3 regions of the Pseudoalteromonas rubra genome follow, and region 1 is predicted to be linked to each of the others. Evidence: predicted binding sites of a transcription regulator. Region 1 holds the regulator's gene; each other region holds the start of a gene.
The links. Region 1 encodes sigma-54, which starts transcription at its own class of promoters, with help from an activator protein. Its sites were predicted from a motif close to GTTGGCACGNNNNTNGNNT; they were not measured.
Positions count from the first base shown of each region.

Region 1 (3,284 bases):
TCGCGGCTCAATAGTGCATCAAGGATATCATGGGCATTACTGTCTGGAAGCTGGCTGTGAGCCAACTCACTGATGTACTCTAAAATACGTTTCTTACTATTAAAAAGGACCGCAGCTTTGCTGCAGTCCTGTGAAATCAATGAGCTTAGTTTCATGATTAGTGTCGAGTTAGCTTCTCTTTGTGCTTGATCACCTGGCGATCAAGCTTATCGATAAGTCCGTCTATTGCGGCATACATATCCCGGTGTTCGGTTGAGGCAAAAATTTCTCCCCCGTTCACATGTAATGTGGCTTCTGCTTTTTGGATGAGCTTTTCGACATCTAGGATAACATGCACATTATTGATGTGATCAAAGTGCCTTTCTAGCTTCGCAAACTTGTTTGTTACATAGTCTCTTAACGAATCGGTGATTTCTACATGTCGACCAGTTAAATTTAGTTGCATAAGCATTTTCCTTCTGTAGTTACGTCTAAATCAGGCTTTTACGCTGATTGGACGGTGGGATAGCCAAAGACTCTCGGTATTTGGCAATTGTACGTCTAGCCACTTTGATCCCTTGATCTGCCAATACATCCGCAATCTTGCTGTCACTCAATGGCTTAGCAGTGTTTTCCGCGGCAATTAGCTTTTTGATCAATGCTCTGATTGCAGTCGAAGAGCATTCTCCTCCGTTTTCAGTGCTGACATGGCTTGAGAAGAAATACTTCAACTCATAGATACCGCGTGGCGTGTGCATATACTTTTGCGTTGTTACACGTGAAATCGTGGACTCATGCATGTCGACCATTTCGGCCACATCATTCAGTACCATCGGCTTCATTGCCTCGGGGCCATGTTCAAAGAATGCCTGTTGTTGTTGCACAATGCAATTAGTAACTTTTAATAAAGTTTCATTGCGGCTTTCCAGGCTCTTGATGAACCATTTTGCCTCTTGCAGGTGTGAACGAATAAACTGACTGTCTGTGCTCGACTTGACTGAACGGGACATCGCAGCGTAGTGGTCATTCACTCTAATTTTTGGCATTGAATCGGGATTGAGTTCAACAACCCAGCGGCCTTTCACTTTTTTAACCGACACATCCGGGATCACATAGTCAGCTTCTTCCTGCACTATGCTGGCGGCGGGCTTTGGGTTTAGGCCGTGGATCAGGGTCATTACTTCTTTCAGATCCGCTTCTTTGAGTTTGGTTTTTTTCATCAAAGTGCGGTAATCCCGGCTGGCTAACAGCTCGATGTGCTCAGTCAGGATTTCTTTGGTCTGTGCAAGCCAGGGGGTGTTTGGGTCAAACTGGTTGAGCTGAATGCACAGGCATTCTTGCAGGCTGCGTGCCGCAATCCCTACAGGATCAAATAATTGGATCCGTTTCAGTACGGCTTCTACTTCATCCTGCTCAATCGGCTCTTCATCGTTGTCTTGATTTATGCTTTCGACGATGTCTTCACAGCTGATGGTCAATAGGCCTGCATCGTCAACCGCTTCTACAATTGCAAGGGCAATGGCTCTGTCTGTTGGACTAAAAGGCGTCAGTTCCAGCTGCCACATCAGGTACTCTTGCAATGTTTCAGTGGTTTTACCCTGGTAAATGGTTTCGTCTTCCGGCATTGGGCCTGAACTGCTTGCCGGGGCTGCACTGATGTACTCGTCCCAGGTTACGTCCATTGCCAAATCGTCGCTGACGGTGTCTTTGTTCAGTGCAGCATCGCTGTCTTGTTCGTAGTCGCTGACAGCCGCCTCTTCATAGCTGTCGTTGTCACTCGTTGTAGGTTGTTCCAAATCGGAATCCGACTTGGACTGAGTTTCATTGTCTTGTGATTCAGACTCACCTTCTTCCACTTCCAACAAAGGGTTGCTATCAAGCGCTTCTTGGATTTCTTGTTGGAGATCTAGCGTACTCAACTGTAACAGACGAATAGCCTGCTGCAGTTGTGGTGTCATTGTCAGTTGCTGCCCCATGCGCAGCTGTAGCGATTGCCTCATGTATCTCTAACAATCCTTTTTGTTATTTACTTCTAATTTTATAACTATAGCCTGAATTGCTCACCTAGGTAGACATCCCGCACAGTTTGATCGGCCAGAACATGTTCCGGGGTGCCTGCTGCTATCAGTTCACCATGTGACACTATATAAGCTTTCTCACAGACGTCCAGCGTTTCACGCACGTTGTGGTCGGTGATCAGTACGCCTATCCCACGGTTTTTCAGGTGCTCTATAATTTTCTTTATATCTAACACTGAAATGGGATCAACGCCAGCGAAAGGCTCATCTAATAAGATAAATTTTGGATCAGCCGCAAGGGCACGGGCAATTTCTACCCGGCGTCGTTCACCGCCCGATAGAGCCATACCTTGGCTGTCGCGAATATGCTGGATATTAAACTCATCTAACAGTTCATTGAGGATGACTTCTCGTTGTTCTTTATTCAGCTCTTTACGGGTTTCTAAAATGGCCATCAGGTTCTGATAGACGGTCAGCTTGCGAAAAATAGAGGACTCTTGTGGCAGGTAACCAATACCAAGTCTTGCCCGGCTGTGCATTGGTAATAAGGTAATGTCTTGTTCGTCAATGTGTATGCTGCCCTTATCGCTGGGCACCAAGCCGACAATCATATAAAAAGTGGTGGTTTTACCTGCGCCATTCGGGCCAAGGAGGCCAACAATACTGCCAGCTTCAACACTTAACTCAACGTTTTTAACAACCTGTCTGCCCTTATAACTTTTGGCCAGTGCGGTGGCGGTTAATTTACTCACGGATTACCCTTCTCTTGTGGTTGTTGGGGGTTCTCTTTTTCAGGTAACAGAATGGTTCTCACGCGGTTCTGCTCTTGTTCCCCGCGCTGTGCGCTGATCAGCTTCTTTTCCATATCATAAACGATGGTTTGCGCGCTGATTTTTTGTCCTGCCTGACTGATCTCAGCACCGCCTTTGATGGTGAGCATGCGATTTGCGACATCATAGCGCACTTCTTTGGCGCTGGCCTTCAATAACGTACCATCCGCTTGGTGTTCCTGAAATATGGCCGGACTGCCTGTTGCAACCAGCAGTTGCTTATTTTTACCCAGCTCTTCCCGGCGGTGTACTTCGAGGCGATCGGCCAGAATTTTTCGGTCACCGTGAATGATTTCGACGTTTTCTTCGAACACGCCAATATTGGTTTGCAACTGGGCCAGCTGTGTGCCCGAACTGATAATGACCTGATCAGCCGCTGTATTTTCTGCATAAGCTGCAGGATGAAATGCACTTAAAGTGCACAGTAAGATCAGGGAACAGGTTAATTTATTGCTCA
Region 1 is NZ_CP013611.1:3,218,364-3,221,647, forward strand. It holds gene AT705_RS14015 (PTS sugar transporter subunit IIA) at 1-155, opposite strand, end outside; gene hpf (ribosome hibernation promoting factor) at 158-445, opposite strand; gene AT705_RS14025 (RNA polymerase factor sigma-54) at 471-1,979, opposite strand; gene lptB (LPS export ABC transporter ATP-binding protein) at 2,024-2,749, opposite strand; gene lptA (lipopolysaccharide transport periplasmic protein LptA) at 2,746-3,284, opposite strand, start outside; gene lptC (LPS export ABC transporter periplasmic protein LptC) at 3,275-3,284, opposite strand, start outside.

Region 2 (3,284 bases), 260 kb from region 1:
TGGTTGACTTTAACCGTACCGCGCTTGATACGACCTACACCAATTACACCGATATATGAGTTGTAGTCCAGCTGAGAGATCTGCATCTGGAAGTCACCCTCTGGATCTGCATCCGGCTGGCCAACTTGCTCTACGATAGCTTCAAACATAGGCTGCATGTTGTCAGACGGCTCGTCCAGGTCCAATGTCGCCCAACCGTTAATCGCTGATGCGTAGATAACCTGGAAGTCCAGCTGCTCGTCAGTGGCACCTAAGTTATCGAACAGGTCAAATACCTGATCCATAACCCAATCAGGACGTGCGCCTGGCTTATCGATCTTGTTGATAACAACGATAGGCTTCAGACCCAGTGCAAATGCTTTTTGCGTTACGAAACGCGTTTGTGGCATTGGACCTTCTTGGGCATCAACCAGTAGCAATACTGAGTCAACCATTGAAAGTACACGTTCTACCTCACCACCAAAGTCGGCGTGTCCCGGAGTGTCTACGATATTGATGTGGTAGTCATTCCACTCGATGGCGGTATTTTTCGCCAGGATGGTGATGCCACGCTCTTTTTCAATATCATTCGAGTCCATGACACGCTCTTCGTTGCCACCGCGTGTCTCTAATGTGCCAGATTGTTCCAGCAGCTTATCGACTAGGGTAGTTTTACCATGGTCAACGTGCGCGATGATCGCGATATTTCTTAACTTTTCAATGCTCATATTTTTACTCAGAGAAGTTGGCCCTCAGTGATCCTAGTCGAATCGCGCAAAAATGCGCACCTAAGATGCCGATCCACAATTAAAGGTCGCGTATTATCCCCTAATAATGTGACAGATGAAAGTTTATCCAGCGTTTTTTTCTGCTCAGTATGCCTAAACACGCAATTGTCAGCGTCCAATGAACCGACTCAGCAGAGAACACGTAGTAAGGAGAGTCATTAACGCAACAAGTGTACACCAGAGCTCCTGCCCCGAATCTGGCCAAAAATATTAATCCTGACAGACAAGCGTGAAGTCAGTATGACGGCTCGCATCATATTGAAAGAAGTTGACTATTGAGTCGAAAACCCAGCTCAGGCCAAGATAATCTGAAACCTTGCTCACCGCCTTTGCTCATGCAGGTTGCACTCTGACATATCACAGCAAGCTACGGCACTATGTACTTATAAGATACGACTCACCGGGTCTGTGCACTGCCGGTCAGGCTCCTTGATTCTGTCCATATAACTTGCCACCTCGGCGAAAAATAAAATACGCGCTCACCCGCCAGATACGGTTTCAACTATGCTAGATTAAAATCGTGCATAACGCACCCATGTGGTGCATCAACCGCACTCTTAACGCACCAAATTAGTGCAAAACTGTTTTTTATTTGTTTGGGCATGAACTAAACCCTTTATAAACATGCAGTTAAAAAATTGGCACGAATAACGCTTAGTAGTGCGCAAATGCAGAGCACTGCAACAAAATATAACCCTACGAGTCGGAGGACACATGTCACAATCGGTTTTAGATCTTATTAAAGAACATGACGTTAAATTCGTTGATTTACGTTTCACAGATACTAAAGGTAAAGAGCAACACGTTTCTATTCCTCATCACCAGGCCGATGAAGACTTCTTCGAAGATGGCAAAATGTTCGACGGCTCATCTATCGCAGGCTGGAAAGGCATCAACGAATCAGACATGGTACTGATGCCAGATGCAACGACTGCTAAGCTGGACCCTTTCTCTGAAGAGACCACTCTGATTGTACGTTGTGACGTGCTTGAACCTTCAACCATGCAAGGTTACGAGCGTGACCCGCGTTCTGTTGCAAAACGCGCTGAAGACTACATGCGTTCTACTGGCATTGCCGACACAGTATTGTTCGGTCCTGAGCCTGAGTTCTTCCTGTTTGACGACGTGAAGTTCAAAACAGATATGTCTGGCTCTATGTACAAAATTGATGCACAAGAAGCGAGCTGGAACTCAGACAAAAGCTACGAAGAAGGCAACATGGGCCACCGTCCAGGCGTTAAAGGCGGTTACTTCCCGGTTGCACCAGTTGATTCGTCAGGTGACTGGCGTAGTGCAACCTGTCTTGTTCTGGAAGAAATGGGTCAGGTTGTAGAAGCACACCACCACGAAGTAGCGACAGCAGGTCAGAACGAGATCGCAACGCGCTTCAATACGATGGTTATCAAGGCTGACGAAATTCAAGAAATGAAATACGTTATCCACAACATGGCGCACCTTTATGGCAAAACGGCAACCTTCATGCCTAAGCCAGTAGTTGGCGACAACGGTTCAGGTATGCACTGTCACCAGTCACTGGGTAAAGATGGTAAAAACATCTTTGCTGGCGACAAGTACGGCGGCCTGTCAGAAGACGCGCTTTACTACATAGGTGGTATCATCAAGCACGCTAAAGCCATCAATGCTTTCGCCAATGCTTCAACTAACTCTTACAAGCGTTTGGTACCTGGCTTCGAAGCACCTGTTATGCTGGCGTACTCTGCACGTAACCGTTCAGCATCCATCCGTATTCCGGTTGTACCGTCTGAAAAAGCACGTCGTATTGAAGTCCGCTTCCCGGATCCAACTGCCAACCCTTACCTGGCGTTCTCTGCCATGCTGATGGCTGGCCTTGATGGTATCAAAAACAAGATCCACCCTGGCGATGCAATGGATAAAGACCTATACGACCTGCCAGCTGAAGAAGCAGCAGAGATCCCAACCGTTGCCTCTTCACTGCAAGAAGCACTGGACTCTCTGGACGCAGACCGTGAGTTCCTTATCCAGGGTGGCGTATTCACCAACGACCTGATCGACGCGTACATCGCATTGAAATCTCAGGAAGTTGAGAAGCTAAACATGACAACTCACCCGGTTGAGTTCGAAATGTACTACAGCGTATAAGCTGGTTTTCGGTGTTCTGGTGTGTGTGAGCTGATATAGCTGACACACTGCGCAATCCGGAATACTTATTTCAGCTGCATTCGCTCACTGATCAGTCCGCTGACAGTGAAAGAACAGGCTGACTCTGCGCTCTTAAATCATATGTGTTCTCAAGCCCGCAATGCGGGCTTTTTTCATGCCGATGCAATGGTAAACTTGCGCTAAAAGCACTAAAGTTATAGCTGGTAATGTGCGTCTTTTAAGCAAGGTGAAATCGTGTTGCGGCTTTATTGGGTGATTCTCTGTTTGGTGTTCAGCGCAAGTGCGGTGTCAGATCAAAAAGTCTACCGCTGGAAAGACGAAAACGGCAACTGGGTCTACTCAGACGTGCCAAGAAAAGGCTCTGAGAAAGTAAAA
Region 2 is NZ_CP013611.1:2,962,280-2,965,563, reverse strand. It holds gene typA (translational GTPase TypA) at 1-707, opposite strand, end outside; gene glnA (glutamate--ammonia ligase) at 1,482-2,888, shown strand; gene AT705_RS12805 (DUF4124 domain-containing protein) at 3,144-3,284, shown strand, end outside.
Region 2: glnA (glutamate--ammonia ligase) is a predicted target of sigma-54. The motif match lies at 1,405-1,423, and genes of this name have one in related genera.

Region 3 (3,284 bases), 1.2 Mb from region 1:
GCGCGCAGTCATTACCATATTGCCTTCAGCATCTGGCTTATTCATGTAGTCCACCGCCACTGAAACACTGATGCGACGGATCACGCCAGTTTGCTGACGCTTGTGTGAAATGGTGGTATCCAGTTCATAGTTACGTGTGGCTTCTTTGTGGACACGTGATGGTGTCGTACCTGAACCATTGCCCTGGCCTGCCACTTCAGGAATATTGGAATTCACTGGAGGCTGATTGGTAAGTGCACCCGGGATACCCACAGCCAGACCGCCGACATTATTTTCTTCAAAGGTGGTCTCACTGCGCACCGCGGGTAAGTCGGGGTTGAAGCGTTTTTGGGTTTCTTCAATCGCACTGAAATCCATCGTCAGATCAACCTGAGCGGTATACTTACCCAGACCCACCACTGGGATCATGATGCTGTCAATTTTTTCCAGATATTCCTGCTCACGCTTACGCTCAATTTCATATTCTTTGCGAGAGCGCGCAGCCAGAGAGTCCTGTGAGCCAGAATTAAGCAGGCGACCATTCTGATCTGTTACAGTGACACGTGCCGGCGTCAGGCCCTGCACCGCTGAAGCAACAATATCAACAATGGAATCAACTTCTTCACTGTCCAGTGTACGGCCACGTTTTAATGTCAGCACCACAGTCGCTGACGGCTGTTTTTCGCGTCGCGCAAAGACATTTTCTTTTGGAATCGCCAGCAAGACTTTAGCACGGTTAATATCTTGTAGTTCTTCGATGGTACGTGCTAACTGTTGCTCCCGGCTGTGTTTAAGGCGTTCACGTTCAAGACGTTGGCTCACGCCAAATCCCATATCCTGCATCAGAATATCAGTACCACTGCTCGGTGCCTGGCTGAACCCGTCACGGGCCATTCTCAGTTTAATATCCTGATAGTCAGACTCTGCGACCATGATGGTATTGCCATCCAGGTCATACTCGATTTTCTGCGCATCGAGAAAGTCCAGTGTCTGAACCAGCTCTTCAGTAGGGTATTGACCTAATGGACGCATATCTGGCTGACGAGCCCAGATAATGATGAAGATAGCGATTGCCAGACAGATAGCCAGTGCGATCACCAAAGTAATCTGGCGGAGCATATCAACACCGCTCAAAGCACTAAAGTAGCCTGATTTTTGCTCTTGTTGCGTATCTGCATCAGCACCGGCTCCCGGAACGGATTGTCCATCAGCAAGTGCCAGATCGGTTGATTGATTGGTAGCCACGATTACTCTCCACTAAACTCTGTTTATACCGGCATACTCATGATGTCTTTATATGCTTCTATCAGCTTATTTCTGACTTGCATGGTCGCATCAAAGGCCACTGATGATTTGTTTTTCGCTATCATTGCTTCTGCCAGAGAGACGCTGCGGTCACCCATTTCAACCGCGGTCACTTTCTCTTTGGCATCACGCTGTAGCCCTGCAACTGTATTGAGTGCATCGCTGAGTAAATCGCCAAACTGGGCACTTGAGGTTGCCGCCGTTGCCTGGACAGGCAATTTGTTTGGATTCTGGGGTCTGACACGGCCGGCCTCGGAGGCCATTGCCTGCATTTCCTGATAAAGTCCGGTAGATTGAATTTTCATGGTCTGGCTCACTTTGTGAGTTATACATAACCTGAATAATGCACAAAGCATGCCAATATAAAAACAAGCAAAAACAAACCCTTAGAGATAATTGAGGATGGTCGAATTTTTGACAGTGACCACTAAACAGTCACAGGAAGGCCATTCATCCGGGCAAGTGGTTGCCCGGATGTCATGGTTAAATGCTTAGGCTGGCACAGGTAAACCCAAATCGCGCATTCTGGCCAGCTTATACCTGAGTGTTCTTGGACTGATCCCGAGTAACTCGGCAACATCTTTACGCTTGCCATTGCAGCGGTTCAGCGTATCGAGAATAATTTGGTGTTCCTTATCCTGAATCTCCTCTTTGTAGCTCAGCCCCTCCGCATCCTCGTTCATATTCACGGTGATCTGGCCAGCAGGCTCACGATCACCTGTGGCAAATTCAGTAGGTTCCGTGCTTGGCTGTTGTACGGCGGTTGTGAGCACCGGGGCAAAGTTTTCGATGAAGATATCGTCAGCAGCAATGGTCGCCCCTTGTTGCAGAATAAGCGCCCGCTGCACGACATTATCTAACTCTCTGACGTTACCCGGCCAGGCGTGGCTCAGGAGTTTGTCTTTAGCACATTGAGACAGTAAAGGCGTCACTTTACCGGCTTTGTCACAGTGACGCTGTAACAGATGCGCTGCAAGAGGGACAATATCTCCGCTGCGCTCTGCCAATGGCAGCCAGGTCAGTGGAAAGACATTCAGTCGGTAATACAGGTCTTCCCGGAAAACACCGTCATTCACCGCCTCTTTGAGGTCGCGGTTACTGGTTGCCAGAACCCGCACATCCAGCTCAATGGTTTTACGACCACCCAGCCGCTCGACTTCTCGTTCCTGCAATACCCTTAATAGCTTGGCTTGCAAGCCCAAATCCATTTCCGTAATTTCGTCTAGTAGTATTGTTCCTTTTTGTGCTTGCTCAAACTTACCTGGGCAGGCTGTAATCGCACCGGTAAAAGCGCCTTTTTCATACCCAAACAACGTCGCTTCCAGCATATTTTCGGGAATGGCAGCACAGTTAATTGCCACAAATGGCTGATCAGCACGCTCTGAACGGTCATGAATATAACGAGCAAGCACCTCTTTACCTGAGCCACTCGGGCCCAACACCATTACGCTGGCATCTGAGCGCGCCACTTTTTTGGCGAGTTCGAGCAGCTCCAGGCTTTTACTGTCTGCCACCACCGGACCATCGGTTTCTTTCACTTTTTCCGGCATGTAGCGACTAACCATATTCAGCAATACCTCAGGCGCAAAAGGTTTTGCCATATAGTCAATCGCCCCAAGACGCATCGCCTCTACTGCATCGTCTATGGTGGCGTATGCCGTCATCATCAGCACAGGTAAATCTGGGTAGTTAAGCTTCACTGTCCTGAGCAAGTCTAAGCCACTCATGGCGCCCATTTGTACGTCACTGACCAACAGTGAAAACACTTGTTGTTTTAACAATATCACTGCCTGTTCAGCGCTATCCGCCTCGACGCACTCAAACCCCGACATTTCAAGCGTGTCGATAAGTGCTTCGCGCAATCCGGCATCGTCTTCGACAACTAAAATTTTGTTGCTCATACGGCCTCCTGTAATGATGAATGTTCGCTGGAAATAGGCAATAACATGCTAAAACATGCGCCTCCGGTTTCATTATTGCTAACGTCAACCCGACCTTTA
Region 3 is NZ_CP013611.1:4,370,503-4,373,786, reverse strand. It holds gene fliF (flagellar basal-body MS-ring/collar protein FliF) at 1-1,227, opposite strand, end outside; gene fliE (flagellar hook-basal body complex protein FliE) at 1,248-1,589, opposite strand; gene AT705_RS18735 (sigma-54-dependent transcriptional regulator) at 1,776-3,185, opposite strand; gene AT705_RS18730 (sensor histidine kinase) at 3,182-3,284, opposite strand, start outside.
Region 3: fliE (flagellar hook-basal body complex protein FliE) is a predicted target of sigma-54. The motif match lies at 1,628-1,646, and genes of this name have one in related genera.